Regions from separate parts of the Massilia sp. SYSU DXS3249 genome, predicted to be linked through region 2. Evidence: predicted binding sites of a transcription regulator. Region 2 holds the regulator's gene; the other holds the start of a gene.

Region 1 (15,956 bases), on a different contig from region 2:
TCGCTGGTGCTTTGGCTGCGGCCTTCGCCGGTGCCTTGGCTGCAGTCTTCGCTGATGCCTTGGCGGCCGACTTGGTCGCTGCGGCTTTCGCTACCGGCTTGGCGGCAGCGGCCTTCTTCGCGGCTGGCTTGGCTGCTGGTTTTGCTGCAGCTTTGGCGGCTGGCTTGGCTGCCGGCTTCGCTGCGGCCTTTGCCGCTGGCTTCGCTGCAGCTTTCGCCGCCGGCTTGGCAGCGGCTTTTGCCGGCGTCTTCGCTGCGGCTTTTGCCGGCGTCTTCGCTGCGGCTTTGGCGGCCGGCTTGGCGGCGACAGCCTGCTTGGCAGCTGGTTTTTCTGCGGCGGCCTTGGCGGCCGGTTTGGCGGCAGCCTTGGCTGCCGGTTTTGCTGCTGGTTTCTTAGCGGCTGTTGCCATTTTCGTTCTCCTTCTCTGCGATGAGAAAATACGCTACAAGGTTGAAATCCGGCCGACCCTGAAGTCAGGCGAATCATTCATCGGCATAAACCAATCGGTCACTGCCCATGAATCCGGCACCAGCTGAACTGCTGCAACTCCTCACGATTGCAGCGCTTCAGCCAACGACGTCGGGACACTCCCCCACTGTTTCAGTTGCGTTTTCACATCGCTACCTTTGCAGGCACGAAAAGAAAAAGCCGCCTTGCCTGAAGAAGATCAGGCAGTGCGGCTTGTTCTTTTCGCTTGGCGTTTGTGCATACTGATGGAATCAGCGTCCCATGAATTCGATCGGTTTAGTTTGCCCCCGAACATGCAAAAACTGACATGTTCATGTTTTGACAAATTCAATCACGTAAAGTACACGAAAACCTTGTCAGTGCGCAACCCGCGCACGGTTAAAACGCCCTATTGGACCATTTCGCGACGCCCCGTGCCTGCGAAGGCACTTGATCGGGATCACTTGGAGCGTAAATCAGCGTTTGAGGACGGCCGAAAGACATCAGGGGCACCGTCAAATATGACATAAAAAAACCCAGCAATTGCTCGCCGGGTTCTTCGTGGTTCGCTACCTCTTCAGGTCACGGCTTGCAGAATCAATCCCACTTCAGCGAGTTCTGGGTCGCCCAGATAGCTTTGCAAGATCTCAAGATCGCAAGACTGCCTGCTGACTGTCCCCGCTCCTCTCAAAATTGATTTTTGATCTTCAGTGCCATTTAACCTTTTGGTGGACTGGGATCGTTACCGTGGCTATCTCGTTCACGGATCTGACCGTTGGGACGATGAATATACAGTTCTGTATGCTGGTTTTGAGAGATTGTACGAGCCCTCTCAATTGCCTCACGTTGTGTCGAGAAAGTGCCCGACACACGGTCAGAATTTTCCCGGCGTACTGCCCAGCCATCGTTATGCGGGACAACATGATGATTGTTTTTCCTTGCTGTCATATCTATACCTTAAGTGTAGTAGTGAGGAGCAGCATGCTCCTCACATGGCCAATTACTTAGTTGGCACTAAAAAGCACCATGCTTCGTAGCCGTATTCATGCGCATCAAGAACACGTTGTGAAGAACCGCGCACTTTGCGAAACCTACAGCAGACCCAGCGAAAACCTTGCGGGGCTGGCTTTGCGTTTATACGACGCACATAGATCACCTCCAATCCAGGTGGTGGACTAAGAGTGAGCTTCTAAGGTATAGTGAAAGACCTCACGTTTCTCACTAGTACCCTAGTTAGGACACCCCCGTTGAGCCACCTTGCCCAACGGTACAGAACGGACCTAGGCCTAGGAACCTAGGTCCGTTTTTGTTTTTTGGCGTAATTTCCCGAAGCTTGCAAGTTTTGAACTTGCAGCGGGAACATTTTCGTTGATATAGACGTGCTACCTACTTTGCAAGCCCAGCAGCACTATAAGCCCATCAATCCCAGTTCAGCGCCCCACCGGTCTGGTACTCGGTCACGCGCGTCTCGAAGAAGTTGCGCTCCTTCTTCAGGTCGATCATCTCGCTCATCCACGGGAACGGATTCTCTTCGTTCGGGAACAGCGGATCGAGGCCGATCTGCACGGCGCGGCGATTCGCGATGAAGCGCAGGTAACCCTTGAACATGGTCGCGTTCAGGCCCAGCACGCCGCGCGGCATCGTGTCTTCGGCGTAGCGGTATTCGAGTTCCACGGCTTCCAGGAACAGGGCCTTGATCTCCTCGCGGAAGGCCGGGGTCCACAGCAGCGGGTTTTCCATCTTGATCGTGTTGATCAGGTCGATGCCGAAGTTCACGTGCATCGACTCGTCGCGCAGGATGTACTGGTACTGCTCGGCGGCGCCGGTCATCTTGTTCTGGCGGCCGAGCGCCAGGATCTGGGTGAAGCCGACGTAGAAGAACAGGCCTTCCATCATGCAGGCGAAGACGATGATCGATTTCAGCAGCGTCTGGTCCGCTTCGAGCGTACCGGTCTTGAAGTCAGGATCGGTCAGGACGTTGATGTACGGGATCAGGAACTGGTCCTTGTCGTGGATCGACGCGATCTCGTTGTAGGCGTTGAAGATTTCCTTCTCGTCCAGGCCCAGCGACTCGACGATGTACTGGTAGGCGTGGGTGTGGATTGCCTCTTCGAAAGCCTGGCGCAGCAGGTACTGGCGGCATTCCGGCGCCGTGATGTGGCGGTAGGTGCCCAGCACGATGTTGTTGGCGGCCAGCGAGTCGGCGGTGACGAAGAAGCCGAGGTTGCGCTTGACCAGGCGGCGCTCGTCTTCCGACAGGCCGTTCGGGCTCTTCCACAGCTCGATGTCGCGCTGCATGTTCACTTCTTGCGGCATCCAGTGGTTCGCGCAGCCGGCCAGGTACTTGTCCCAGGCCCACTTGTACTTGAACGGCACCAGCTGGTTGACGTCGGTCTTGCCGTTGATGATGCGCTTGTCGTCGGCGTTGACGCGCTTGGCGACCTCGGCGGCGCTGGCGCCTTCCGACGCGGCGGCGCCGGCAGGCAGTGGTGCGCGCGCAGTTGGTACGCCTTGCGCGCTGGTTGGTTCATCGTCCCATGACAACATGATGGTTCCTTCTTTTCTATTCTGTGGCGGCAGCGCCCGGCGCGAAGGCCGGGCGTGCATTCAATGATTAAAACTTATTGGCAAGCTTCGCACTCGTCGAACCCGGCATCGCCCGGACGCAGGTAGCAGGCCGCGCCGTCTGCTTCCGGAGCAGCAGGTGCCGCCGCTGGCGCCGCGTGGCCCACCAGGCCGCCCGAGACCGGCACAGCGTTCAGTGCGCCGGTACGGCTGGTCGACTTCTCCATGTGCGTCGCCGCGATGGTGCGCAGGTAGTAGGTCGTCTTCAGGCCGCGCAGCCAGGCCAGCTTGTAGGTTTCGTCGAGCTTCTTGCCCGAGGCGCCGGCCATGTAGATGTTCAGCGACTGCGCCTGGTCGATCCACTTCTGGCGGCGCGATGCCTGTTCCACCAGCCACTTCGGCTCGACTTCGAAGGCCGTCGCGTAGATGTCGCGCAGGTCTTGCGGCACGCGGTCGATCTTGGACAGCGAACCGTCGAAGTACTTCAGGTCGGCGATCATGACTTCGTCCCACAGGTCGCGCGCCTTCAGGTCGCGCACCAGGTACGAATTGATCTCGGTGAATTCGCCCGACAGGTTCGACTTCACGTACAGGTTCTGGAAGGTCGGCTCGATGCAGGCCGACACGCCGATGATGTTCGAGATCGTCGCGGTCGGGGCGATCGCCACGCAGTTCGAGTTACGCATGCCGAAAGCTTTGATGCGCTCGCGCACCACGGTCCAGTCCATCGACTCGCTCGTGTCCTGCTCGAGGTAGCCGCCGCGTTCTTCGGCCAGCAGCTTGATCGAGTCCTGCGGCAGGATGCCGCGGTCCCACAGCGAACCTTCATACGACTCGTAGCGGCCGCGCTCTTCGGCCAGCTCGGTCGAGGCGAGGTAGGCGAAGTAGCAGACGGCTTCCATCGACTTGTCGGCGAACTCCACGGCTTTATCCGAGGCGAACGGCACGCGCATCATGTGCAGGCAGTCCTGGTGACCCATGATGCCCATGCCGACCGGGCGGTGGCGCAGGTTCGAGTTGCGCGCCTTTTCCACGGCGTAGTAGTTGATGTCGATGACGTTGTCGAGCATGCGCATCGCGGTGCGGATCGTCTTCTGCAGCTTCACGTGATCCAGGCCATCGCCCTTCATGTGCTGCGGCAGGTTGATCGAGCCCAGGTTGCAGACCGCGATTTCGTCGGCGCTGGTGTTCAGGGTGATCTCGGTGCACAGGTTCGACGAGTGCACGACGCCGATGTGCTGCTGCGGCGAACGGATGTTGCATGGGTCCTTGAAGGTGATCCATGGGTGGCCGGTCTCGAACAGCATCGACAGCATCTTGCGCCACAGGTCGAGCGCTTCGATCTTTTTGAACACGCGGATTTCGCCGCGCTCGGCCTTCGCCTCGTAGGCCAGGTAGGCCTGCTCGAAGGCTTTACCCACCAGGTCGTGCAGGTCAGGCGTTTCGCTCGGGGTGAACAGGGTCCAGTGGCCCTTTTCCATCACGCGCTTCATGAACAGGTCGGGAATCCAGTTCGCCGTGTTCATGTCGTGGGTGCGGCGACGGTCGTCGCCGGTGTTCTTGCGCAGGTCGAGGAATTCCTCGATGTCCATGTGCCAGGTTTCCAGGTAGGCGCAGACCGCGCCCTTGCGCTTGCCGCCCTGGTTCACGGCGACGGCGGTGTCGTTGACCACTTTCAGGAACGGAACCACGCCCTGCGACTTGCCGTTGGTGCCCTTGATGCGCGAGCCGAGCGCGCGCACCGGGGTCCAGTCGTTACCGAGGCCGCCGGCGAACTTCGACAGCAGTGCGTTTTCCTTGATGGCGTCGTAGATGCCTTCCAGGTCGTCGCCGACCGTCGTAAGGTAGCACGAGGACAGCTGCGAGCGGCGGGTGCCCGAGTTGAACAGGGTCGGGGTCGAGCTCATGAAGTCGAACGACGACAGCAGGTTGTAGAACTCGATGGCGCGCTCTTCGCGGTCGGTTTCGCGCAGGGCCAGGCCCATCGCGACGCGCATGTAGAAGGCCTGCGGCATTTCGATGCGGGTCTCGCGCACGTGCAGGAAGTAGCGGTCGTACAGGGTCTGCAGGCCGATGTAGCCGAACTGCAGGTCGCGGTCGGCAACGATGGCCTTCGCCAGGCGCTCGAGGTCGTAGTTGCCCAGTTCGGCGTCGAGCAGTTCGTTCTCGATGCCCTTGGCGACGTACTGCGGGAAATAGGTGACGTATTCGGCGGCGGCCTTCGCTTGCGGCACTTCCTTGCCGAAGACTTCCTTGCGAATCGTGTGCAGCAGGATGCGGGCGGTGACCTGGCTATAGGCCGGATCCGTTTCCATCAGCGCGCGCGCGGCCAGGATGGCCGACTTGTGCAGTTCCTCGACCGGCACGCCGTCGTACAGGTTGCGCAGCGTTTCGGCGACGATCGCATCGGCGTCGACGTGCTTTTCCAGGCCGGCGCAGGCAGCGTTCACCAGGGCGTGCACATCGTTGATGTCGAGCGGCTTGCGCTCGCCGCCGTCGATCACGTGGATCTGCGGGGCCTGCACGGTCGACGCGCCGGCGGCTTCCTTGGCGGCGCGGCGCTCTTCCATCTGCTTGGCGCGGTACAGCACGTAGGCGCGTGCGACATCGTGCTCGCCCGAGCGCATCAGGGACAGTTCCACCTGGTCCTGCACATCTTCGATGTGGAAGGTGCCGCCGTTCGGCTGGCGGCGCATCAGGGCGGCGACCACGTTGTTGGTCAGCTCTTCCACCAGCTCGCGAATGCGGGCCGACACCGCGCCCTGGCCGCCGGCGACCGCCAGGAAGGCCTTGGTCATCGCGACCGAAATCTTGTTCGGCTCGAACGGCACCACGGCGCCGTTGCGGCGCAGGATGCGGTAGTCGGCGCGGGCGGCGATCTCGGCGGCGCTATTGCCGCCGGTTGGCGTACCTGGGGCCGCGTGCGGGTGGATGGAAATGTCTTGAGATGTCTGCATTGGGCCTCCAGGATGGGCAGTCGGGCTGCCGCCTACATTGGTCGATCACCCGCATGCGCGGGCAGCCATTATTTACAAAAAAACAGTCGGCAAAACGAACCCCGGCCAGCCCGGGATGACCAGGCTGGACAACGCTGCTGCCGAAGGATTTAAATTGCTTGAAGCAAATATGAAGCAAGGACGCTGCAAGGCCAAGGAAACGCTTGATTGTTGCCCCTGCTACACATCAGGTCTTTGATACTTGAGTCTGCTACCACTAGATATAGTGCCGTGGTTTGACAATGGACTAATTGTAGTACTTGGTCCGCGCAAGCCGCAAGTGATTAAATTTTCAAATTCGGGTGTTTTTTACGCGCCGGACTCTTGACTTTGCCACGCTGGACATCGAATGCGCCGCGCCCGGTAAGTGGTCACTAACCTGCTGCTCAAAGCTTGTTCAGCGGCTCGTGCACGTGCTTAAACATGGTGCAGCACGCACCATTTTGCACTGGCGAAAAGGCAACGCTTTTTGACAATATTTGACATTGTTGCAGCGCAAACCGAAGCATGCGATGGCCCGGTTCGCAGGCCGGCGTCCGGTCAGCGCGACCGCGACCGCTCATCGGCGGCCGGCTCCGGCTCCACCTGCACGCAGGCCTTCGACGCGCCGTCCCAGCTGCCGCCGGCCTTGCGGCAGGCCTCGGCCTGCTTCTCGTGCTTCATCCACATGACGGCGGCGAGCAGCGCGATCGCCAGGGCGGCATAGCGTAGCAATTTGGGCATGTCAGTTCTCCGGTGCCTGGATATCGAGTTTTTGCATCTGGTAGCGCAACTGGCGCACGCTCAGGCCCAGCAGGGCGGCGGTCCTGGTGCGGTTGAACTGGGTCTGGGCCAGCGCGCGCCCGATGATGTCGCGCTCGACCTGCTCCAGGTAGGCCGGCAGGTTGCTCGGCAGGGAAGCCGGACCCAGTCCCGGCGCTTCCTGGGCCACGGGAGCGGCAGCCGGCGTCGAGACCGGCAATGCCGGCGACGGCGGCGTCGCCACCACCGGCACGGGTTCGGGGCGCACAGTGTCGGCCGATTGCGCGGCCGGCCGCGCAGCCTTCAGCGACAGGTCCTCGACCCCGATCACGCCGCCGTCGGCAAAGGCCAGCGCCCGTTCCAGCACGTTTTCCAGCTCGCGCACGTTGCCGGGGAAGGAATACGCACGCAGGGCGTCGAGCACGCCCGGCCCGAGCGACGCGCCGCCGGGGCCGGCCAGGCGAGCGAGGATGGCATTCGCCAGCACCGGCAGATCGTCGAGCCGCTCGCGCAGCGGCGGCAGCGTCAGCTCGATCACGTTCAGGCGGTAGAACAAGTCCTGGCGGAAGACGCCAGTCTCGACGCATTTCGCCAGGTCCTTGTGGGTCGCGCTGATGATGCGCACGTCCACCGGTTCTTCCACCGTGGCGCCGATCTTGCGCACGCGCCGCTCCTGGATCGCGCGCAGCAGTTTGACTTGCATCGCCAGCGGCAGATCCGCCACTTCGTCGAGCATCAGGGTGCCGCCGTTGGCAGCCTGGAAGAAGCCCTCGCGCTCCTCGCCGGCGCCGGTAAAGGCGCCCTTGCGGTGGCCGAAGAACTCGGATTCCATCAGGTTCTCGGGGATCGCGCCGCAGTTCACGGCGACGAACGGCTTTGCGGCGCGCGAACTCTGGGCGTGGATCTCGCGCGCCGCCAGTTCCTTGCCGGCGCCGGATTCGCCGCTGATCGCAATCGGCGCCATCGAACGCGCCAGGCGCGCGATCTGGGCGCGCAGCGACTGCATCGCTTGTGAGGCGCCGATCAGGCGCGAGCCCGTGCCCTCCCCGTCCGGCGCCGTTCCCGCTGCCTTTTCCGATAATTTCAGGGCCGAGCGCACCATCACGCGCAGCTCGTCGAGCACCACGGGCTTCGAGACGTAGTCGAAGGCACCGGCCTTGAGCGCCACCACCGCGTTTTCGGCGCTGCCGAAGGCGGTGATGACGGCGATCGGGGTCTTCGAACTGCCGGACACTTCGCGCACCAGTTCCAGCCCCAGGCCGTCGGGCAGGCGCATGTCGGTCAGCACCAGCGCATAGGCGTTGTCCTCGACCAGCCGGCGCGCTTCGCGCAGGGTCGCCGCGCAATCGACGTCGAGTCCCATCTTGACGAGGGTGATCTCGAGCAGGTCGCGCAGGTCGGGTTCGTCGTCGACGACAAGGATGCGGGGAGAACTCATGACTGCCTTTCCGTCCAAAAAACTAGCGTGCGGCGCCGGACGCTGACGCCTGGGCGAAGGTGATGACGAAACGCCCGCTCGCGCGGCGCTCGCCCGAAGCCGAACCTGCATCGAGACGGGATTCGTAGTCGAGCTTCGCCCCGTTGTTCAGGCACAGCTCGCGCGCCAGGTACAGTCCCAGTCCGGTGCCCTTGCTCGAGGTCGTGTAGAACGGCTCGAACAGGTGGGCGCGCACCTCGGGCGTGATGCCGGGGCCGTCGTCCTGCACGTGCAGCTCCAGCGTGCCGAAGGCGTCCAGCTCGGGCCAGATGCGGATGCTGCCCGGCCGGCGGCTGGCATAGCGGATCGCATTGCCGAGCAGGTTGACCAGCACTTCGCGCAGGTGCAGGGCGTCGAAGCGCACCTCGATGGCGCCGGCGCCACCGAGCCACACTATATCATCGGCCAGGTCCTGGGTTTCGCAGAATTCCGCCTTCAGCTCGGCGAGAAAAGGGGCCAGCAGCAGCGGTTCGGAATACGGCTGGGCCTTGCGCGACAGCTGCAGGATGTCCTCGACCATGCGGTTCACGCGCGCCACGTTGTCGCCGATGATTTTCAACAGCCGCACCTCGGCCTTGCCGTGCAGGTCTTCGGCCAGCAGCGCCGTGGCATGGCCGATCGCCGACAGCGGATTCCTGACCTCGTGCGCGATGCTGGCGGTGAGGCGTCCCATCGAGGCCAGTTTCAGCTGCTGCGCCTGGTTTTCGATCGCGCTCACGTCCTGCAGGAAGACGACGCTGCGCCCGGGAGAAGCGTACTGCCCCTCGATCCGGATGCGCGCGAAACGCAGTTTGAGGTGGGCCGGCTGCTCGCGCCGCGCACGCGGGGCGCCCTCGCCCGCCGCCTCCTGGAACGGCTTCAGGATCACGTACGCCGCATCCGGCCCGGCCTCGCCGGCCACCGGCTGGACCGCGGACAGCGCCGCCGGCGCAGCCGCCGGGGCGGGCATGGAGGCGCCGCTGCCGATCCAGGTCGCGAAGGCCTGGGCCACCGGCTCCAGCCCCGGCTCGTCCATGCGCAGCAGGGGCGCGCCCTCGAAGCCGAGCATGCGGCGCGCCGCCGGGTTGGCGGTATGGATGGCGCCGTCGGCGCCGACCACCAGCACGCCGTCGCCGACGTCGGCCACGACGATCTCGTTGATCGCCTGCTGCACCTGCAGGTCGGCGCCGCGCTGGGCGGCCAGCTCTTCCTGGCCGATCAGGCGCGCGGCCAGCCGGTTGACCAACCACACCACGGAAAAGAAGGCGATGCCGTACATCCCGCCCTGCATCAGGGTGGGCTCGCCGCCCGCCACGACCGTCTGCCAGAACGCGTGGAGCAGGATGAAGATGGTCGCGATCGCGGCCGAGAACAGCGCCAGCACCAGCGGCGCCAGGATCGCCGCGCCGGCCAGCGGGAACAGGTAGAGGATGCCGAGGCCGCTGCGCACGCCGCCGGCCGCCAGGTACAGCAGGGAGATGACGGCCAGGTCGACCGCGACCTGGGTCGCCAGCTGGGCCAGGAAGCGCCGCCGCCACAGGCTGGTGAGCGCCGCGAAGCAGACCGCCGCGCCGAGATAGAAGAAGCAGGTGCGCGCGTAGGCCGGCGCAAGGATGGACGCAAACGCGGCCTGCCCCCCGCGCAGGTCGAAGGCGAGGTACAGGATCAGCACCAGGGCGATGACGATGCGGGTGACGGTCAGCGCCTGCAGCGAACGCCAGAAGGTCGCGCGCGCCTGGCCGGACAAGGGCAGGCGCGGCTTCAATTGCCGATCTTGGCGGCGTGGGCGGCGCTGCAGTAGTCCTGCCCTTCGACGCGCACGGCTTCCGAGGCCGGGAAATGCAGGCCGCAATGCGCACAGCTGGTCATGTCTTCGATGACGGCAGCGTTTTGCGTGCGCGGCCGCGGCGGCGGCACGTGCTGCTCGGCGCGACGCGCGGCATCGCGCAGCTTGGCGCGGATGGCAAAGCCGACCACGACGATCAGGATCACCCAGAAAACGATACGGCTCATGCGACTCCCCGCTGCAAAACGACTTCAAGGACGAAACGGCTGCCGACATAGGCCAGCGCCAGCGTGGCAAACCCGGCCAGCGTGAAGCGCAGCGCCGTCTTGCCGCGCCAGCCGCGCCAGCGGCGCCCGGCCAGCAGGGCCGCGAACAGCAGCCAGGACAGCAGCGCGAACACGTTCTTGTGGTCCCAGCGCATGGCGCGGTCGAACAGCTGCTCGGAGAACACGACGCCCGACAGCACGGTCAGGGTGAGCAGCACGAAGCCGATCCCGATCAGGCGGAACAGCAGCTTTTCCATCGTCAGCAGCGCCGGCAGCTGGTCGAGCGCGCCGCCCAGCCAGCCGCCGCCGGCGGTGACGGTGCGCGCATGCAGCCGCGTTTCCTGCAGCGCCATCAGCACCGCGTGGAAGGCGGCGATGGTCAGCGTGCTGTAGGCCAGCACCGCCACCGCAACGTGCCAGCCGAAGGCGCTCGACTGGCCATGCAACGGCATCAGCGTGCCCGGGAACAGCACCGGCAGCAGCGCCGCTCCGAAGGCGAAAGGCATCACCATGCGGCGCAGGCCGTCGAGTGCGAAGTTGCGGTTTTCGATCCAGTAGGCCGCCACCGAGACCCACAGGGCGGCCGAGAGCATGATGGCGAAACCGATGCGCAGGCTGTCCGGGGCGAAGGCGTCGCTCCACAGGGCGGCGCCGTGCAGCGCCCAGGCCAGCGCGGTGACGCCTGAAATGACAGCGCCCCGGCCTGAGGGCAGCAGGGCGCAGGCCGCGTACAGGAAAGCCGCGGCAAAAAAGAGGGTGTTGTGCATAGCGGCAGTCTACACCATCGCCAAACGGCGGTGGCAGCCCCTCCCCTTCCGCTGCCTGGAGCGACCGACAAGGCTCCTAATCGCTGGCCGCCATGCGCAGTTCGTCGCTGTGGTGCCGCTGCTGCTCCTCCATGACCAGCTGGCCCAGCTCGCGCTTGAGGTCGTTGAATTGCGGGGAAGCCGGGTCGCGCAGGCGCGGCAGCTCGACCAGCATGTCGCGCTTGACCGTCCCCGGCCGGTAGGTCATGACGACGATGCGGTCGGCCAGGTAGATCGCCTCCTCGATGCTGTGGGTCACGAACAGGATGGTTTTCTGCAGTTCCGCCCAGATGCGCAGCAGCTCGTCCTGCAGGTTGCGCCGGGTCAGCGCGTCGAGCGCCCCGAAGGGTTCGTCCATCAGCATGATCGGCGAGTCGAGCGCCAGCACGCGCGCGATCGCCACCCGCTGGCGCATGCCGCCGGACAGGTCTTTCGGGTAGCGGGTGCGGAAGTCCGACAGCGAGAGCATCGCCAGCAGGCGCTCGACGGTCGCCTCGATCTCGGCTTTCGGCACGCGCTTGATCTCGAGCCCGAAGGCGATGTTCTTCTCCACCGTCATCCAGGGAAACAGCGCGTACTCCTGAAACACCATGCCGCGCTGGGGCCCGGGCCCGGTGACCTGGGCGCCGTCGACCAGGATGCGGCCGGAACTGGGCAGGGAAAAGCCGGCCACGGCGTTGAGCAGGGTCGACTTGCCGCAGCCCGAGGGGCCGAGCAGGCAGACGAACTGGCCGTGCGGGATGTCGAGGTCGATGTCCTGCAGCGCCACGACCTGGCGGCCGTCGCTGGCGAACACCTTGCCGACGCCGTTGATGCGGATGTGGGCTGCGTGTGCAGCAGTCGATGGGCTCATGTCAGTGCTCCAGGCCGCGGTGCCAGCGCAGCAGGTAGTTGTTCAGGCGGTTCATGCCGACGTCGATGGCGAGACCGAGCATGCCGATGGTGATCATGCCGGCGATGATCTTGTCGGACCAAAAATACTCGCGCGCCTCCAGGATGCGGAAACCGAGGCCGTTGTTCACCGCGATCATCTCGGACACGATGACGACGATGAAGGCGGTGCCGATGCCAATGCGCACGCCCGACAGGATATAGGGCACGGCGGCCGGCAGGATCACGCGCAGGAACATGGTGCCGCGGCTGGCGCCCAGGTTGCGCGAGGCGCGCAGGTAGATGCCGTCCACCTGGCGCACCCCGGCGATCGTATTCATCAGCACCGGGAAGAAGGCGCCGAGCGCGATCAGGAACACGGCCGGCGGGTTGCCCAGCCCGAACCAGAGGATCGCCAGCGGGATGTAGGCGATCGGCGGGATCGGGCGCAGGATCTGCACCAGCGGGTTCATCCAGGCGTAGACGGCCGGGCTGGCGCCCATCGCCAGCCCGAGCGGCAGGGCCAGCGCGCCGCCGATGGCAAAGCCCACCACCACCCGGTACAGGCTGGTCAGGGTGTCGACGACCAGCTCGCCCGAGAAGGCCCACGACCACCAGCCGCCATCCGTGTACTCCGCGAAGGGCGTCAGGGGCAGCAGGTATTCCAGCCATTTGCGCCCGACGTCGCTGGGCGCCGGCAGCACCTGCGGGTTGACCAGGCCGCCGCTCGCTGCCGCCTGCCAGAGGACGATGGCCAGCAGCGGCACCACCATGCCGATGGCCCGCTCCTGCCACTCCCTGCGCCAGTTCCTTTTTTCCATGGTCGGCTCCGTTTTAGTGGCTGGTGGTGACGTTCAGGCTTTTCTTGGCGGCCGCCAGCAATTCCGTCCGCACCCAGTCGCGCGCCAGCGGCGGCTGGCGCATGCGCCCGACGCCGGTCTTCATCATCGTGTCGGTCGTGACCTGGATGTGCTCCGCCGTCACGTCGTACGAAAACGGTGCGTTGCCGATGGCGTCGCGGAAGTCGTCGGTGCTGATCTGGCCCTTGAACAGCACCTCGCGCACGTATTTCTCGGCCAGGGGCTTGTTGTCGATGAAGGTCCGGGTCGCCTCAACGAAGCAGCGCATGAATTTCTCGGCGACCGGGCGGCGTCCGTTATGGAAAGCTTCGGTCATCACCATGGTGCGTACCGGCTCGCCGATCGCGGTGTCGTAGGGTTTCAGCACCTCGACCCCGAAACCCTTGTTGATCGCCTGCGAGGCCTGTGGCTCGGACTGCATCATGGCGTCGATCTGCTTGCCCAGCAGCGCACCGTTCAGGTCGGGATAGGAGAGATACACCAGTTGCACGTCCTTGCCCGGCGTGACGCTGGAGCTCAGCTTGTGCTTGTCCAGCTGGGCCATCAGCAGCACTTCCTGGATCGCCCCGCGCGTGACGCCCACCCGCTTGCCCTTGAGCGCGGCGACGCTGGTGATATCGGACCCAGGCCGCGCCACCAGGCGCGCCCCTCCGCGCGCGAAACCGGCCACCACCAGCACCGGTGCGCCGCCGGCGCGGCCCGAGATCGCCGCCTCGGAGGCGGTGGCGCCGACATCGAGTTCGCCGGCGATAATCGCCTGCATCACGTCCAGCCCCTTGGCGAAGGTTTTTTCTTCGACCCGGATGCCGCAGCGCGGTGCGATTTCCTTGATGTACGAGACGGCGCCGAAATGCGCCAGCTTCAGGTTCCCGAGCCGCACCACCGGGTCGGCAGGCCGCTGCTGGGCCTGGGCGCCGGCCGCCGCCAGCAGGGCCAGTGCGACCAGGGTGTTGCCAATGACGTTACGCATACACTTCTCCGTTCTGCACGCATCAAAAATGGAAATGCCGCCGCCGCGGAGGCACCGAAAACGATGCCAAAAGGAAAGAACTCTGCGGGCACCCAGAATGTGTCAGATATTGCAAACCCGGCTTTTGATACGGCTCAGATAGCACGGCCAAAAATTCGTCTTACGCATGCCGCATTAATGGGCAGGCCGGCTGTGCACAGGGTAAAATGGAGGATTGTCGAACGCCGTCCCCTATATAGTCAGGTAGAACATGCTAGATAACCTTACCCAACGCCTAGCCAAGGTCGTCAAGACGATGCGCGGCGAAGCGCGTCTGACCGAAGCGAACACCGCCGAGATGCTGCGCGAAGTGCGCCTGGCCCTGCTCGAGGCCGACGTGGCGCTGCCGGCGGTACGCACATTCATCGCCAACGTGAAGGAAAAAGCGCTGGGCGAAGAAGTCGTCGGCTCGCTCAGCCCCGGCCAGGCGCTGGTCGGCGTGGTGCAGCGCGAGCTGTCGGCCCTGATGGGCGCCGACCTGGGACCGGAAGCGACGCAATTGTCGTTCGCCCAGCAGCCGCCTGCGATCATCCTGATGGCCGGTTTGCAGGGTGTCGGTAAAACGACCACCACCGGCAAGCTCGCCAAGTATCTGAAGGAACAGAAGAAGAAAAAGGTCCTGACCGTCTCGGCCGACGTGTACCGCCCTGCCGCAATCGCGCAGCTGGAATCCGTCACCAAGCAGGTCGGCGCCGACTTCTTCCCGTCGCACGCTACCGACAAGCCGGTCGACATCGCCCTCGCCGCGCTCGACTGGGCCAAGAAGCACTACCACGACGTCCTGATCATCGACACCGCCGGCCGCCTCGGCATCGACGAAGCGATGATGCAGGAAATCGCCGCCGTGCACGGCGCCGTGAAACCAATTGAAACCCTGTTCGTGGTCGACGCCATGCTCGGCCAGGATGCGATCAACACGGCAAAAGCCTTCAACGACGCCCTGCCCCTGACCGGCATCGTGCTGACCAAGCTCGATGGCGACTCGCGCGGCGGCGCCGCCCTGTCGGTGCGCCACGTCACCGGCAAGCCGATCAAGTTCGCCGGCGTGTCGGAAAAGCTCGACGGCCTGGAAGCCTTCGACCCGAGCCGGATGGCCAACCGCGTGCTGGGCATGGGCGACATCCTGGCGCTGGTCGAAGAGGCCCGCAAGGGCGTCGACGAAAAGGCGGCGACCGACCTGGCCAACAAGATCAAGGTCGGCGGCCGTTTCGACATGAACGACTTCAAGGCGCAGCTGTCGCAGATGAAGAAGATGGGCGGCATGGCAGGCCTGCTCGATAAACTGCCGGCGCAGTTCCAGCAGGCGGCGGGTAACGCCAACATGGACCAGGCCGAGAAACAGGTGCGGCGCATGGTCGGCATCATCGACTCGATGACCCCGCTCGAGCGCGCCAAGCCGGAGCTGATCAAGGCCAACCGCAAGCGCCGCATCGCCGCCGGCGCCGGCGTGCAGGTGCAGGAAGTCAATCGCATGCTGACGCAGTACGACCAGATGCAGACGATGATGAAGAAGCTGAAAGGCGGCGGCCTGATGAAGATGATGCGGGGAATGAAGGGCATGATGCCAGGGATGCGATAAGGCCGTATTCGGCGTTCCCGAGCCAGTTCACGCTCCCCGAAAGCCGCGCCCGGCATCTGCCCGGCGCGGCGTTTTTATGCCTGTTTTTGGGCGGTTTTTCACTCTATGAGGCCGAGTTGCGTATAAACCCTGTTTTTTAGGCTTGTCAGAGTGAAAAAATTTAGAAAAAGACTTGCAGGAACAGTAAAACGCCACCAATATAAGCCGTGCGATGTATTGCGCAATTTCTCATATTAGGAGGCTCGAAGATGGCAACAGCCAAGAAATCCCCAGCAGCGCCCGCAAAGAAGGCCGCCGCCAAGCCGGCAGCCGCAGCCAAGCCGGCAGCGAAGAAGGCAGCAGCTCCTGCAAAGGCAGCCGCGCCGAAAGCCGCAGCAGCAAAGAAACCGGCTGCAGCGCGCAAGCCAAATGCCGCGTTCATGAAAGAACTGACGCCATCGGCCGAGCTGGCTGCAGTGGTCGGCAACAAGCCGCTGCCACGCACCGAAGTGACCAAGAAAGTCTGGGAATACATCAAGAAAGCGGACCTGCAAGCTGCAGACAACCGCCAGATGATCAACGCCGACGACAAGCTG
Region 2 (15,956 bases):
GAGCGCCGGCTGGAACTGCGCCTGGTGGTGAAAGCCGGCTCGATCCAGGAAGACGATGACCAGCAGGGCCTGGCGCATTTTGTCGAGCACATGGCCTTCAACGGGTCCGCGCGCTTCAAGAAGCATGAACTGGTCGACTACCTGCAGTCGATCGGCGTCAAGTTCGGCGCCGACCTGAATGCCTACACGTCGTTCGATGAAACGGTCTACATCCTGCCGATCCCGGCCGACCGCCCCGAACACCTGACCAAGGCCTTCCAGGTGCTGGAAGACTGGGCGCAGGGCATCACCTTCGACGAGGCGACGGTCGAGAAGGAGCGCGGCATCGTGCTGGAAGAGCTGCGGCTCGGCAAAGGCGCCGCCGACCGCATCGGCAAGCAGCTGTATCCGAAGATCTACAACGGCTCGCGCTATGCCGAGCGGCTGCCGATCGGGAAGGAAGAAGTGCTGCGCAGCTTCCGCCCGGAGGCGCTGCGCCGCTTCTATCGCGACTGGTACCGGCCCGACCTGATGGCGGTGGTCGCCGTCGGGGACGCCGATCCCAAGCTCATCGAAAAGCTGGTGCGCACCCACTTCGGCAAGCTGAAGAACCCGTCGCCGTCGCGCCCGCGCGTCTACGCCGAGATCCCGGCGCGCGAAACGACCGAGGCGGTGGTCGTGACCGACCGGGAAGCCGGCGGCAACGGCGTCCTGATCCGCTACCCGGTGCAGCCGGTACGCGAGCCCGATACCGTGCGCGGCTACCGCGAGCAGCTGGTCGAGGGCCTGTTCGGCGACATGCTGGGCGACCGCCTGCACGCGCTGTCGCAGCTGCCCGAGCCGCCCTTCCTGCGCGGCGGCAGCGGCCTGGGCAAGCTCACACCCTTCTATAAATCCTTCAATTCCAGCGCCGTCATCGGCCAGGGCGGCGCGCCGGCCGCGATCGACGCCCTGGTGCGCGAGAACGAACGGGTGCGCCGCCATGGCTTCACCGCGGCCGAACTCGAGCGCGCCAAGAAGGACATGATGCGCAACTTCGAGCGCACCTACAGCGAGCGCGACAAGACCAACTCCGCCGTCTACGTGGCCGAGTACATGCGCAACTTCCTGCAGCAGGAACCGATCCCCGGCATCGCCCGCGAGTACCGCTACGTGCAGGAGATGCTGCCCGGGATCTCGCTCGAGGAGATGAACGCCTACGCGCGCCGCACCATTCCCGCCGAATCGGGCAAGCTGGTGATCTATACCGGCATCGCCCGCGACGACATGCCGCCGCCGGAGGGTCCCGCCCTGCTGGCGGCCCTCGCCCGCGCCGAGCAGGCCGAGGTGGCGCCCTACGAGGAAAAGGCGCTGGGCGCGCAGCTGATGGCGCAGCCGCCCAAGCCCGGCCAGATCGTCCTTGAAACCGAGGACCGGGGACTGGGCCTGACCCACCTGACCCTGTCGAACGGCGTCCAGGTCATCCTCAAGCCCACCGACTTCCGCAACGACCAGGTGGTGATGAGCGCCGCGCGCTACGGCGGCCAGAGCCTGTACGAGATCGGCGACATCCTCAACACGCGCTACGCCAGCAGCATCGTCGCCGCCATGGGCCTGAAGGACTACTCGCCGCTCGACCTGTCCAAGGTTTTGGCCGGCAAGTCCGCCGCCGTGACGATGGGCATGGCCGGCTACAGCGAGGTGATCGGCGCCTCGTCGGGAGCGGGCGATATCGAAACGATGCTGCAGCTGCTCTGGCTGCGCTTTGACGCCGTGCGTCGCGACGAAGACCTGTTCACATCCTTCATCGGCAAGCAGGCCGAAGCCGCGCGCAACCGCCTCGGCGAGCCGGGCGCACGCTTCGGCGACACCGTGATCGCGACCCTGTACAACAACCATCCGCGCGCGCCGCGACCGCTGCGTCCCGAGGAATACGCGCAGATCGACCTCGACCGCAGCATCGCGATCTACCGCGAACGCTTCTCGAGCGCCAAGGGACTGACCTTCGTGCTGGTCGGCAGCTTCGACCCGGTCAAGCTGAAACCGCTGCTGGCGACCTATCTCGGCAGCTTGCCGACGCCGGACATCCCGGTCGGCTGGCGCGACGTCGGGCTGCGCCCGGTGACGGGCGTGGTCAAGCGCGCCGTCTACAGCGGCACCGAGCCGAAAAGCACGATCTCGCTTACCTTCACCGGCAAGGCCGAGTTCTCGCAGCTCGAACAGATGCGCATGCAGGCGCTGATCGAAGTGCTCAACCTGCGCATCATCGAAGTGCTGCGCGAAAAACTCTCGCTGATCTACGGCGGCAGCGCCGGCGGCGGCATCAGCCGCGTCCCCTACGGGAACTACTCGCTCTCGCTCACCCTGCCGACCGGGCCGGAAAGCGTCGACAAGGTGCTCGCCGCCACCTTCGAGGAATTCGAACGCCTCAAGCGCGAAGGCCCACAGCCGGCCGACCTGGCCAAGGTGAAGCAGAACTGGATCCAGAACTACCGCAAGGCGCTGCGCGAAAACGGCTACTGGCTGGGACGCATCCAGTCCTCGCTGATGGACGGCACCGACCCGCACACCATCCTGACCCACGAGGCCCGCGTCCAGGCCCTCAGCGCGCAGGAAGTCCAGGAAGCGGCGCGGCGCTACCTGGACAACAACAACTATGTGCAGGTGGTGTTGTATCCGCAGAAGGCGGAGGCGAAGAAGGAAGAGGCAGCCCAGCCGGCAAGTTAAACCGTAGGGTGGACGGCTCTGCCGTCCACGCGTTCAGATCACGTGTGAATGTCTGCTCCGCTGATCTCGCATTGGTTGAACGCGTGGACGGCGAAGCCGTCCGGTGAACCCGTTGTCGAGGCCACTGGCCTCGACAACCCCTACGCTATTTCAAGTACTTCTCGAACCACTCCACCGTCCGCCGGCGCTGGTCCAGCTGGTGCTCCGGCTTGCGGATCGCATGCCCTTCCCCGTCGTAGATCACCAGCGTGGTCGGCGTGCCGATCGCGCGCAGGCCGTGCCAGAACTCCATCGACTGCACGGCCGGCGTCTCGACGTCGCGCTCGCCCACGTAAAGCAGGGTCGGCGTCCGGGCGTTCCTGATCGACTCGATCGGCGAGGCGCGCCGGTACACGGCCTGGTCGTCGTACATGGCGGCCCCGAAGAAGGGCACCATCCACTGGTCGATGCCGTTCTGGCCGTAATAACTGATCCAGTTGGCGATGCCGGCGCCGGCCACCGCGGCCTTGAAGCGGTCGCTGTGGGTGACGCCCCACATGGTCATGAAGCCGCCGTAGGAGTGGCCCATCAGCCCGAGGCGGGCGCCGTCGATCGGCGCTTCCTTGATCGCCGCGTCGACCCCGGCCAGGATGTCGCGCCAGTCGCCGCCGCCGAAATCGCGCCGGTTGGCCTGGGTGAAGGCCAACCCCTGGCCGAAGCTGCCGCGCGGGTTCGGGTAAAAGACGAAGTAGCCGCGCTCGACCAGCTCGCGCACCAGCGGGTTGCCGAATTCGCCGCTCGCGACGAAACGCGGCATGGCCGCCGAAGCCGGCCCGCCGTGGACGATCACCACCATCGGATGTTTTTTCCCGGTTGGCACCTGGCGCGGCCCGACCAGCCAGCCCTGGCTCCTGAAACCCTCGTTGGTCCAGCCGATGCTGCGCGCCAGCACCTGCGGCGCAAAGGCCTCGTTGTCGCCCGTGATGGGCTTCAGCTCGGGCAGCCGGCCGGCATGGATGTGCGGCGCCGCCTCGAACGATTCGATCACCGAGACCGCGCTGGCGCCGTCGCGGCTGAAGACGATGCGGCCGTCGCGCGAGCCGTTCGCCGCCACCGGCGCCGACCACAGGGTGCGCGTGCCGCGCGTCGCGGGATCGATCGCGACCACCGCCATCTCGGCGCCCTGCAGGCTGGAGGCGACCAGCTGCGCGCCCTTCCAGGCCAGGCCGTTGAAGGAGCCCGCGTAGCCGGGGGTGACGTCGACCGGCTCTCCTCCCGCCAGCGGCACGGTGAAGATGTCGCCGCCGACCGAGCCGAAGTCGCTCATCAGGCCGCCCACGAAAGCCACCGTGCGCCCGTCCGGCGACACCTGGGGCAGGCTGACCTGCATCTTCGGCGCGGCGATGACGCGCAGGGCGCCGCTGGCGGCGTCGACGTGGCCGAGCGTGGCGACCCACCAGTTGTTGTCGCCATTACCCTTGGCGCTAGTCGCCACGAAACCCTTGCCGTCGGGCGTCCAGCCGTATTCGTAGACGTAGGTGTCGGCCGGCGACACCAGCCGCAGCTGGCCGCCGGCGCTGGGGACGACGGCGATGCGCTGGGCATCCTCGCTCACGCCGATCTCGCCGACCTGGCGCGCGCCCGCTTCCACGGCGCCGGTCTGCTTGGTGGCACCGACCGTGGCGAGCAGCGCGATGCTGGCGCCGTCGGGCGACCAGCGCGCCGTGTTGGCGACGCCCTTGACGGCGCCGAGCGGCGTCGTCTTTCCAGCGCGCGCCACCCACAGCGTCGCGACGCCTCCCAACGGATCGGCGGCAATGAAGGCGAGCCCTTCGCGGTCGGGCGACCACGACGGAAAATCGTAGGAACAGCTGGCGCAGGGGTCGTACTCGGCCGTGATCCGGCCGCTGGCGGCATCGCGCACGACGATGCGCGCATGCGCCCTGCGGCCCGGCACACCCGGGTCCAGCGACTCGATCGCGGCGATCCGCTCGCCGCCGGCGCTGATCGCCACCGACCGGTATTCGCGCATCTGCGCCGCTGCGGCGCCGCTTGCAGCCAGCAGCAACGCCAGCCCGAGCGCATACGCCGTCGCGCCGGCTCCCACCCGTCCCTCATCGTGTTTCATCTCTTCTCCTCGTCCTCGGCCGCCCTGCATCGACACTGCGATTGTGGGCGAACTCATGTTTGATTTGCAGCGCGCAGTCTACGCGGATTCGGGTGCGTCGGGTGCGCAACAAAAACCATGCAGCAAGGGTAATCTTGCCTAGATGCATGAAATTCGGTGGCAGATCCTTGACGCACCGCTAGACTGGAGGTTCGAACTGGGCGGGAGTTGAGGATGATTTACAAGGACTGCGATAACAAGGAACCGGTCGTCACGATACTCGAACGCATGCTCGCGCTGGCGGGTCCCGACAAGCGCGCGCTGATCGAGCGCCAGCTGCGCACCATGCGCGCCGGGCTCAAGGGCGAGCGCGAGGCGGCCTGGCTGATCGATGTCTACCTGAAGGACGCGACGCGCACGGCGGTCGTGCACGATCTGCGGCTCGACCTGGGCGGCGGTGAAGTGGCGCAGATCGACCACCTGCTGATCCAGCGCACGCGCCGCTTCCACCTGCTCGACACCAAGCATTTTTCGCAGGCCCTGAAGATCACCGAGGCCGGCGAATTCCTGCGCTGGAACGAGTCCGCGAAAACCTGGGACAGCATACCCTCGCCGCTGGCGCAGAACGCCGCGCGGGTGCCGGTCCTGCGGCGGGCGCTGGACAAGCTGGGACTGGGCGACTGCCCGATCGAATCCTGGGTGGTGGTGGCGCCGAGCACCCGCATCGACCGCCCGCGCCGCTTCGATACCTCGCAGGTCATCAGGACCGACCAGTTCATCGAAAGGATGAACAAGTCGCTGGAAAACGCACCGGCGCTGGAGGCGGCGGCCGGCCTGCTGCGCACCGGCCTGTACGACTCGATCGGCGACATCGCCCACAAGCTGGTGGCGCTGCACTGCCCGTCCACCACCGATTACATGGCGCGGTTCGGGGTTGTGCACGAGGCGCCGGCTGTGCAGGATTCACCGGCGCCCGACGGGGGCGGGAGCAGTTCGCTCCATTTCAGTAATCCAGATTGAGCCACCCGGTGAAGCTGTTCACGCTTCTGAAACGCGTGGAGTCAGGACTCCACGCCTTGCTACGCCCGCAGAACCCGCGGCAGAAACGTTAACCCGAAAACCTCAGGCCTTCGCAGCCGACAGCATCCGCTCGACATACCGCGCAATCAGGTCGATCTCCAGGTTGACCTTCGACCCGGCCTGCAGGTGCTTCAGGGTTGTCACCTCGATCGTATGCGGAATCAGGTTGATCGAGAACCGGCACACCTTGCCGCCATCGAGTGCCAGGTCCTCGACGCGGTTGACGGTGAGCGAGACGCCGTTGACCACCACCGAACCTTTATACGCCAGGAACTTCGCCAGCTCGAACGGCGCGTCGATGACCAGCTCGCGCGACTCGCCCACGGCTTCGAAGCTGTGAACGGTCCCGAGACCGTCGACGTGGCCCGACACCAGGTGGCCGCCCAGGCGCTCGGCCAGGGTCAGCGCCTTTTCCAGGTTGACTTCGCCCGGCGCGTCCAGGCCCACGGTCTTGCTCAGGCTCTCGCGCGAGACGTCGACCGCGAAGGCGCTGCCGGTCTTGGCGACCACGGTCATGCAGGCGCCGTTGATGGCGATCGAGTCGCCCAGCACGACGTCGGCCAGCGGCAGGCCGCCGGCGTCGATCTCGAGGCGCACGCCTGCGTCATCGCTGCCGGCCAGCGGCACAACGGAGTTGATCTTGCCGACGGCGGCGACGATTCCAGTAAACATACGATCTGTTCCTTAATGTGATTCTGTAGGGGTGAAACGCGCGAGGATACGCAAGTCGCTGCCGACCTGGCTCACGGTGTGAAAACGCAGGGCGATCCGGCCGGCCAGGCTGTCCAATGGCGGCAGCGCGAACATGCCCTGCCCGGCGCCGATCAGGCTCGGGGCCAGGTACACCAGCAGTTCGTCGACGCAGCCTTCGCGCACCAGCGAGGCGTTCAGCTTGGAACCGGCCTCGACGTGTACTTCGTTGATTTCGCGCCGGCCCAGTTCCAGCATCAGCGCGGGCAGGTCGACCTTGCCGCCGGCATTCGGCAGCAGGATGATCTCGTGCCCCGCCGCGCGCAGGCTGGCCTCTTTCTCCGGATGGGGCACGGCCGCCACGATCCAGCAGGGTTCTCCCTGCAGGATGCGCGCCCCGAGGTCGATGTCGAGCCGGCTGTCGACGATCACGCGGCGCGGCTGGCGCGGCGTCTCCACGCCACGCACCGTCAGCTGCGGGTCGTCCGCCTTCACCGTGCCGATGCCGGTCAGGATGGCGCAGGCGCGGGCGCGCCAGGCGTGGCCGTCGGCGCGGGCGTCCAGCCCCGTGATCCACTGGCTCTCGCCGCTGTTCAGGGCCGTCATGCCGTCCAGGCTGGCCGCCGTCTTCAGGCGCACCCAGGGCCGGCCGCGCTGCATGCGCGAGAAGAAGCCGATATTCAGTTCGTGCGCAGCCTCGGCCAGCAGGCCGGACGCGGTCTCGATGCCGGCCGCCTCCAGCTGGGCCATGCCGCGCCCCGCCACCAGCGGATTGGGGTCGCCCATGGCCGCCACCACGCGGCCCAGACCTGCTTCGACCAGCGCCTTCGAGCACGGCGGCGTGCGCCCGTAGTGGCTGCACGGTTCGAGCGTGACGTAGGCGGTGGCGCCGCGCACGTCCTTGCCGCGCGCGGCGGCGTCGCGCAGCGCCTGGACTTCGGCGTGGGCCTGGCCGGCGGGCTGGGTGTGGCCGGCGCCGATCACCTCGCCGTCCTTCACGATCACGCAGCCTATGCGCGGGTTGGGCGCGGTAATGTACATGCCCTTCGCGGCCCACTCCAGGGCCAGGGCCATGCCCTCGGTATCGGTCTTGATCTGCAAAATGGTCTTCGTCGGTGTCGGTAACGCGCTTCAAGAGGGAGCGTCGGCGCCCTCGCAATTGTCCTCGCGCGCCGGGTTGCAGATGCGCGCCCGGCCCAGCATGTTGATTTTAATACGGCGGATCGCGCCGCCATGAAACAGCGACAGCGTACCCGGGCGCGCCGCGCTGCCGTTAGTGCCGCTGCAACTGCGCCCGGCGCCATTGTAGGCGATGTATTGCGGCAGCGCAGGGCCGGTGAAGGCATAGTCGAAGGCAAACCCGGGCGCCAGCGGCCCATGCACGGCGATGATGTCGTCGCCGGGACCGGCCGCGCCGTCGCCGTCGCGGTCGGCGAAGACCGTCCAGCCCTGGGCCCAGTCGCTGCCCGCCGGGTCGCGCGGCGCCAGCCGGATGCGTTCGTTGCGGGCGATCGCCTGCGCACGCGCCAGCCCGATCGCCTCGAACAAGTCGCTGCTGGCGGCGCGCAGTTGCTGATTGCGCACCAGCGCATTCAGGTCGGGCAAGGCGACCGCCAGCAGCGCCGCGCCGATCGCCAGCACGGCCAGCAGTTCGACCAGGGTAAAGCCGGGCAGCCGGCGCTTCATGGCCAGCACCGCTTGCCGGTGCCTCCCGCCCTCTGCTCGCCCGTACTCGACAGGGTCAGCGTGCCGCATTCGGGGTCGCTGAAGCGGGCGTCGACCCTGGCCGTGCCGGGGCGTGCAAGCAGCTGCACGCAGTCGCGCAGGGCGGCGCCGGGGCAGGCCTGCGCTTCCAGCTCGTAGGCGCTGCCTTCGGCGCGGCTGCCCGACCACCAGGGCATGCCCTGGATGGGGGCGGCGCTGGAAAAGGCGACATAGGTATGGTGGAGTGCACGGTGCTGCTCCTGCTGCTGCATCGCGTTCAGCAGCGCCACCTGCCCTTCGGTGCGGCGCGCCTTCGTCATATAGCCGGCATACCCCGGGTAGGCCAGCGCCGCCAGCACGGACAGGATGAGCAGCACGGCCAGCATTTCGATCAGGGTAAAGCCGGCACCAAGCCGTTTGCGGCGGTTCATGGTTTGCTCCTCTTGAAAAATCAGGCTGTTCAGGAAGCGGCCCGGTGCAGCTCGGGCCAGTTGGCGATTTCGCGCCGTCCCAGGCGGCGGCCGGGAGTCGCCGTGCCGGCGGCGCGCTGGTAGGTGCCCTGCAGGACAACGACGGTGGCGGCTTCGGCGCCGAAGCCGATGGCGGTGATCCGGTAGCGCGGCGCAGTTCCGTGCGCCGGCGCCGGCAGCAATTCGATCAGGTAGCGCGGCGGACGCGCGGGCAGCAGTCCGGCGCCGGTCGGCATCGACCGCCCGGTAAAGCGCCCGTACTCGACAGCCTGGTCGCCCGCCAGGTCCGCCGCCTGCCAGGCGGGCGCGCCGGACGGTCCGTTCAGGCTGCACAGCCCGCTGCGCTCGGCGCCGCCCGTGCAGCGCTCCATGAAGGCGCCGGCATCCTGGGCGGCGAAGATCGCCGTGCGCGGCGAGGCCGGGCCGGCCGCGCCGTCGATGTCGCGCTCGGCGTCCAGCAGCGCCGCCTCGGCCGCCGCCAGCGCCACCTGGCGGTCGCGTTCGTGCCGTGCCGACTTCGATGCCGAGAGCGCGGCGCGCATGCTGGAGGCTGACATCATCAGGACGGCGAGCATCAGGAACAGTACGGTCGCGAGGGCTGCGCCCTGCTGGCGCGATGGCGGTCGGGCGCGCATGGCGGCCTACTGGAGCGGCGCGCCGACGGCGAACACGGCGCTGAACAGGCGGCGCCCGGGCGCCGGCCCGGATCCGTCCAGCTCGCTCGCCGCCAGCCGCGTGCCGGGATCAAGGCCGCCATCGTAGGCAGGACCGAACAGGGTCCAGGCCGCCGGCTGGATCGGTGCGGCAGACCGTCGGTCGCCGTGCAGCAGCAGCGACACCCGGATGCTGGTCACGCGCTTCCACCAGGTTTTCTTGTTCAGCTCAGGCGTGCCCACCACGCCGAGGGCGGCGTCCAGCGCGTCGACGGCGGTCGCGTTCAGGTAGCGGTTCGGAATGCCGTCGGCCGGACTGTCGGTGTCGATCCCGTACAGCACCTGGAAACCGTCGACACCCTTGACCAGGGCGTCGGCGCTCCAGTTGCTCGCGCCGCGGTACTTGCAGCGCAGCTCAGCCTTGCCGCCGGCGTCCCGTGCGACGTAGAAGATGCTCCAGCCCTCCTCGGCTTCATGCACGGCAAAGCCGGCGCAGTTGAGGACGCTGCCGTCGCCATCCGGGGCATGGCCTGCGCCGGGATAGCGCAGGGCCAGCACGTCGCTGCCGTGGACGGCGTCGGGCAAGGAAGCCTGGATGCCGGCGGCCGTTTTCGAGAGCGTGCGCCCGTCCAGCCCGGAGACCGGCGCCGGCATGGTATCGATGGGCGCATTACCGACCCGCTCCCAGTCGACGAAAGCGGCCTGCCCGACCGCGCGCCCGATGAGCGAGAGCGCATAGCGCCCGCTGTCGTCGAGGCCGACGGCATCGGCTTGCGCCTCATGCGACCGGTTCGCGCCCACCAGCAGCATCGAGGCCGCCAGCAGCAGGCCAAGGCCGAGCGCGAGCGCGACGAGCAGCTCGACGAGCGTCATGCCGTACTCGCGCAGCGAAGGATGCAGCTTCATCCCGACACCACCATGGCGACGAAGGGCGTCGCCTGGCCAGGGTCGCCCGGCCGGCGCCAGCCGATCTTGACAACCAGCGGCGCAGAACTGGCGCCCGAACAGGCCCACTCGAGCGCCCCGCTCGTCGCGGCGGCGTCCCGGCAGAGCACGATGCGTCCGCCCGGGAAGGCATCGTGCACGCCCTGCGCGACTTCATGCAGGTCGAAGCGCGCCAGCTGGGCGCTGTCGCATGCGGCCCCGCCGAAGCAGTGCACGGACGGCGCGGACGGCGCCCCGCCGGCGGCGTCGTAATCGAGCTCGAGATAGGGATTGACGGCGTCGGACAGCGCCATCTGCGCCGTGTTGACGCGCATGCGCGCCGCCAGCGAAGCGGCCAGCGCCACGGCCTCGGATTCGAGCGCCGCCTGCTGGCGCAGCCGCGCGCTCGCGGCCTGGCTGCCGGCTGCACCGAGTGCGCCGACCGCCAGTACGAACATGGCCGCCAGCACTTCGAGCAGCGTAAAGCCGCCGCATTGCCGGCACTGCAAGCGAGACCGCTGCACGGGACACCTCCACGATTCAAGCGCAGGATTGCGCGAGCTGCGAAGTTATCAGCGCGCTTTCGGCCGAGCCTGCGATGGCTCAAGCGTGCGCGGAGTGGGTGCCGGAGCGGTGTACGGGGAAATTTACTTTCGGGGATGGCCGACTTCGGCGAGGGCCTGCTGGAACTCGGCCAGGTCCTTGAAGTCCTTGTAGACGGAAGCAAAGCGGATATACGCGATTTCGTCGAGGCGCTTGAGCTCCTGCATGACGAGTTCGCCGACATAGCCGGTATCGACTTCGCGCCGGCCGCTGGTGAGCAGCTTTTCCTCGATCGAGGCGACGGCGGCGTCGATCGCCTCGGCCGCGACCGGGCGCTTCCTCAGGGCCAGCATCAGGCTGCCGCGCAGTTTGCTGGACGCGAATTCGGTACGGCTGCCGTTCTTCTTGACGATGATCGGCATCGACAATTCGATGCGTTCGTAGGTGGTAAAGCGCTTGTCGCATTTGCCGCAGCGGCGCCGGCGCCGGATGGCGTCGCCCTCCTCGGATACGCGGGTATCGAGGACCTGGGTGTCTTCATGCTGGCAGAACGGACATTTCATGGCGTAATAATAAAGCAAAAAGGAACGGCACCCCGGCTTGTCGGGCTACCGTTCCCTCGATCCTACTCTTGTTGCTGGCTAGCTGTTTCCGCTCAGGCTGCGTAGACCGGATACTTGTCGGTCAGCACCTTGACTTCAGCCTTGACGCGCTCGATGGTCGCGGCGTCGTGCGGGTTGTCCAGCACGTCGGCGATCAGGTGGCCCACCTTGGTCGCATCTTCTTCCTTGAAGCCGCGGGTCGTGAACGCCGGGCTCCCCAGGCGGATGCCCGAGGTGACGAAAGGCTTCTGCGGGTCGTTCGGGATGCCGTTCTTGTTGCAGGTCATGTGCGCCTGGCCCAGGATCGCCTCCGCTTCCTTGCCGGTCAGGCCTTTCGAACGCAGGTCGACCAGCATCACGTGGGCTTCGGTACGGCCGGAGACGATGCGCAGGCCGCGCGCGATCAGGGCGTCGGCCAGGGCCTTCGCGTTCTTGACGACCTGCTGCTGGTAGGCCTTGAATTCGGGCGACAGCGCTTCCTTGAAGGCGACGGCCTTGCCGGCGATGACGTGCATCAGCGGACCGCCCTGGATGCCCGGGAAGATCGCCGAGTTGATCTGCTTCTCGAACTCGGCCTTCATCAGGATGATGCCGCCGCGCGGGCCGCGCAGCGACTTGTGCGTGGTCGAGGTGACGAAGTCGGCGTACGGCACCGGGTTCGGGTATTCACCGGCGGCGATCAGGCCTGCGTAGTGGGCCATGTCGACCATGAAGTAGGCGCCGACTTCCTTCGCCACTTTCGCGAAGCGTTCGAAGTCGATGCGCAGCGCGAAGGCCGAGGCGCCGGCGATGATCATCTTCGGCTTGTGCTCGCGCGCCAGGCGCTCCATCTGCTCGTAGTCGATGTCTTCCTGCTCGGTCAGGCCGTAGGAAACGACGTTGAACCATTTGCCGGACATGTTCAGCGCCATGCCGTGGGTCAGGTGGCCGCCTTCGGCCAGCGACATGCCCATGATGGTGTCGCCGGGTTTGAGCATCGCGAAGAACACGCCCTGGTTCGCCTGCGAACCCGAGTTCGCCTGCACGTTGGCCGCTTCCGCGCCGAACAGTTGCTTGACGCGGTCGATCGCCAGCTGCTCGGCGACGTCGACGTATTCGCAGCCGCCGTAGTAGCGCTTGCCCGGATAGCCTTCGGCGTACTTATTCGTGAGCTGGGAGCCCTGGGCTTCCATCACGGCCGGCGAGGTGTAGTTCTCGGACGCGATCAGCTCGATGTGATCTTGCTGACGGGTGTTTTCCTTCTGAATGGCGTCCCACAATTCCGGGTCGACCTTGGCCAGCGTGTGATCTTTTGCAAACATGAACAAAACTCCAATCGATAAGAGAACCGGACAACGGCAGTGTTGGATCGGCAAGAAGGCCAGGAAGCAGCCAGCCGCGACGCAAAAATGCACGCGAACCATTGTCGGCTGCCCAGGCGAACGGCGGATGAAATCTCACGTTCCCCGGTGGTATATCCACCTTTCCCGTAACGCCGCTGATTCGCTTGCGTCACGGATTCGCCAGTCACGTGAGACGTAAATGGACTCGGGATTGTAATGGGAACTGCCCGCTTAGGGCAAGGAAAGCCGTGCCAGGCTGGCAACTGCCCCGACCGGTCAGGCAAGATGGTCATTTCGGCTACAATCATGGAGCTTCTGCCAACCGAGGAACTCCATCATGATCGTTTTCATCACCGGCGCCTCAGCCGGTTTCGGCGCCGAAATGGCCCGCACCTTCGTTCGCAACGGCCACCAGGTCGTCATGGCCGCGCGCCGCAAGGAACGCCTCGAAGCGCTTGCCGCGGAACTGGGCGAATCGGCGCTGCCGGTCGAGATGGACGTGACCAACAAGGCGTCGATCGAGGAAGCGCTGGCCCTGCTGCCGCAATCCTGGCGCCAGATCGACGTCCTGATCAACAACGCCGGCCTGGCGCTGGGCACCGCTCCCGCTCACGAGGCGCCGCTCGACGATTGGGAAACCATGATCGCGACCAACTGCCAGGGCCTGGTGACGATGACGCGCGCCCTGCTCCCAAGCATGGTCGAGCGCGGCAGCGGCCTGGTCATCAATCTCGGTTCGGTGGCGGGCCACTACCCCTACCCCGGCGGCAATGTCTACGGCGCCACCAAGGCCTTCGTGGAACAGTTCACGCTGAACCTGCGCGCCGACCTGGTCGGCACCGGCGTGCGCGCCACCAACCTGGCGCCGGGCCTGTGCGGCGGCACCGAGTTCTCGAACGTGCGCTTCAAGGGCAACGACGCCGCGGCGGCCAAGGTGTATGAAGGCACGACACCGCTGACGGCCAAGGACATCGCCGACACCGCCTACTGGATCGCAACGCTGCCGCCGCATGTGAACGTGAACAGCATCGAGCTGATGCCGACCTGCCAGGGCTTCTCGCCGTTCAATATCAAGCGCAGCTGACCGGTTTTCGTAGCGTGGACGGCTTCGCCGTCCACGCGTTCAAACCACGTCTACAACACCTGCTCGGCTGATGTTGCCCTGTTTGAACGCGTGGACGGGAAACCCGTCCACCCTACGGGTCAATAGATAATTTCCCAGAGCATCACACCGTGCGCCCCGGATTCGATAATTGTGAGAAAGTGTTACAGTTATTGTCCTGACAGCGTTGTCTCTCGTCTACTAGTGCGCGCTCAACAGGCTGAGCAAGAGCTCCCGGTCCCCTGCCCGGCCCGGGTGTTCGCTAGCGAACATATGCGCGAATGGCGTAAAATGTTTCCAATTATCATTTATGGCAAACTGACATGCCTTCCGTTTTCACCTGGGCAGTACGGGTCTACTACGAGGACACGGATGCCGGCGGTATCGTGTTCTACGCGAATTACCTGAAATTCTTCGAGCGTGCGCGTACCGAATGGCTGCGCGCCGCTGGCGTCAGGCAGCAGGACCTGATCGACCGCGAGGGTGTCGCCTTCGTCGTGCGCAGCGCGACGATCGATTACCACGCCCCGGCCCGCCTCGACGACGAGCTGACCCTGACCCTGTCGATCGAAAAGCTCGGCCGCGCCTCGGTGCAGTTCGTCCAGCAGGCGTACTGCGGCGAGCGTTTATTGGCCGCCGCCAGCGTGAAAGTGGGCTGCGTCGACATCGCCACGGTACGCCCGCGCTCGCTCCCCATCGAAGTGGCTGATAAAATGCGTGCCGCTTGACCCATTCAACAATATTGCATAACCGATGACACCGACCCACGACCTATCTTTCCTCGCCCTCATCAGCAACGCGCACATCATCGTGCAGCTCATCATGCTGTTGCTGCTCGTGCTGTCGGTAGTCAGCTGGTCGTACATCTTCCGCAAGGTCTTTGCGATCCGCGCCGCGCGGCGCCTGACCGAGCAGTTCGAGCGCAGCTTCTGGGCCGGCGGCAACCTGCATACCCTGCACCAGAGCGCTTCCGCCCAGCGTGAACAGAGCGGCCCGCTGGCGCGCATCTTCGAAGCCGGCATGGGTGAATTCATCAAGGGCAAGCAGGCCTCGCGCGACGCCCTCGACATGGGCGCGGTGCTGGACGGCTCGCGTCGCGCCATGCGCGCCGCCTTCCAGCGCGAACTCGACGGCCTCGACCTGCACCTGAACTTCCTGGCCTCGGTCGGTTCCGTCTCGCCCTACATCGGCCTGCTGGGCACCGTCTGGGGCATCATGAACGCGTTCCGCGGCCTGGCCAGCGTGCAGCAGGCAACCCTGGCCATCGTCGCCCCCGGCATTGCCGAAGCGCTGATCGCCACCGCCATTGGCCTGTTCGCGGCGATTCCGGCGGTCGTGGCCTACAACCGCTTCACGCACGACATCGACCGCCTGGCAACCCGCTTCGAGAGCTTCGTCGAAGAATTCTCGAACATCCTGCAGCGCCAGTCGCGCTGAGCGGAGGATCGAACATGGCTTTTTCCAGCAGCATGCGCGGCGGACGCCGCAGCAAGTTCAAGTCCGAGATCAACGTCGTCCCCTACATCGACGTGATGCTGGTGCTGCTCATCATTTTCATGGCGGTGCCGGCCAACCAGACGCCGAACGTGGTCAACCTGCCGAGCGCGGAAAAATCCGCCCTGCCACCGGACACCTATATCCACATCACCGTCAAGCCCGACGCCACGCTCTCCATCGGCGTAAACGGCAAGCAGACGGTGGCCGCCGAATCGATGCCGAACCGCGCCGCCCTGCTCGAGCGCCTGCGCGACCTGCACGACGAGAACCCGGATTACCCGGTCATGATCTCGGGCGACCGCGAGAGCAAGTACGCGGAAGTCATCGAGCTGATTTCTGAATCGAAAAAGCTAGGAATTAACCGCGTCGGCCTCGCCACGCAGTAACGCCATGTCCGCAATGAAGCCAGCGATGCCAGCCACCAGCGGTGCCCCCTACACGGTGCCGCCCGAACCGAACCGCGTACCGGCGATCCTGCTGGCGCTGGCGGTGCACGCCGCGCTGCTGGCTTTCCTGTGGATCGGCATCAGCTGGCAGAACACCGAGCCGCCGGCCGTCGAGGCGGAAGTGTGGGACATGAAGGTGGAGTCCGCCGCCG

The links. The regulator NrdR, encoded in region 2, represses ribonucleotide reductase genes. The targets are predictions, from matches to a motif close to CACNANATNTNGTG.
Region 1: a site for NrdR is predicted at 6,224-6,237, ahead of ACWCIA_RS10655 (ribonucleoside-diphosphate reductase subunit alpha). Genes of this name have one in related genera too.

Annotation. Positions count from the first base shown of each region.
Region 1 covers NZ_JBSIPX010000007.1:122,627-138,582, forward strand. Annotated here, with positions in the region: gene ACWCIA_RS10640 (hypothetical protein) at 1-536, shown strand, start outside; gene ACWCIA_RS10645 (DUF2188 domain-containing protein) at 1,165-1,395, opposite strand; gene ACWCIA_RS10650 (ribonucleotide-diphosphate reductase subunit beta) at 1,867-2,994, opposite strand; gene ACWCIA_RS10655 (ribonucleoside-diphosphate reductase subunit alpha) at 3,069-5,969, opposite strand; gene ACWCIA_RS10660 (hypothetical protein) at 6,549-6,731, opposite strand; gene ACWCIA_RS10665 (sigma 54-interacting transcriptional regulator) at 6,733-8,187, opposite strand; gene ACWCIA_RS10670 (sensor histidine kinase) at 8,210-9,970, opposite strand; gene ACWCIA_RS10675 (PP0621 family protein) at 9,967-10,218, opposite strand; gene ACWCIA_RS10680 (cytochrome C assembly family protein) at 10,215-11,024, opposite strand; gene ACWCIA_RS10685 (ABC transporter ATP-binding protein) at 11,101-11,916, opposite strand; gene ACWCIA_RS10690 (ABC transporter permease) at 11,918-12,754, opposite strand; gene ACWCIA_RS10695 (ABC transporter substrate-binding protein) at 12,768-13,763, opposite strand; gene ffh (signal recognition particle protein) at 14,014-15,381, shown strand; gene ACWCIA_RS10705 (SWIB/MDM2 domain-containing protein) at 15,630-15,956, shown strand, end outside.
Region 2 covers NZ_JBSIPX010000006.1:246,826-262,781, reverse strand. Annotated here, with positions in the region: gene ACWCIA_RS10020 (M16 family metallopeptidase) at 1-2,685, shown strand, start outside; gene ACWCIA_RS10015 (S9 family peptidase) at 2,831-4,792, opposite strand; gene ACWCIA_RS10010 (nuclease-related domain-containing protein) at 5,006-5,791, shown strand; gene ACWCIA_RS10005 (riboflavin synthase) at 5,894-6,523, opposite strand; gene ribD (bifunctional diaminohydroxyphosphoribosylaminopyrimidine deaminase/5-amino-6-(5-phosphoribosylamino)uracil reductase RibD) at 6,536-7,642, opposite strand; gene ACWCIA_RS09995 (GspH/FimT family pseudopilin) at 7,673-8,227, opposite strand; gene ACWCIA_RS09990 (type IV pilin protein) at 8,224-8,676, opposite strand; gene ACWCIA_RS09985 (pilus assembly PilX family protein) at 8,706-9,350, opposite strand; gene ACWCIA_RS09980 (PilW family protein) at 9,357-10,274, opposite strand; gene pilV (type IV pilus modification protein PilV) at 10,271-10,816, opposite strand; gene nrdR (transcriptional regulator NrdR) at 10,940-11,398, opposite strand; gene glyA (serine hydroxymethyltransferase) at 11,491-12,738, opposite strand; ZMP/ZTP riboswitch at 12,842-12,957, opposite strand; gene ACWCIA_RS09960 (SDR family oxidoreductase) at 13,097-13,843, shown strand; gene ybgC (tol-pal system-associated acyl-CoA thioesterase) at 14,185-14,589, shown strand; gene tolQ (protein TolQ) at 14,615-15,298, shown strand; gene ACWCIA_RS09945 (biopolymer transporter ExbD) at 15,313-15,744, shown strand; gene tolA (cell envelope integrity protein TolA) at 15,770-15,956, shown strand, end outside.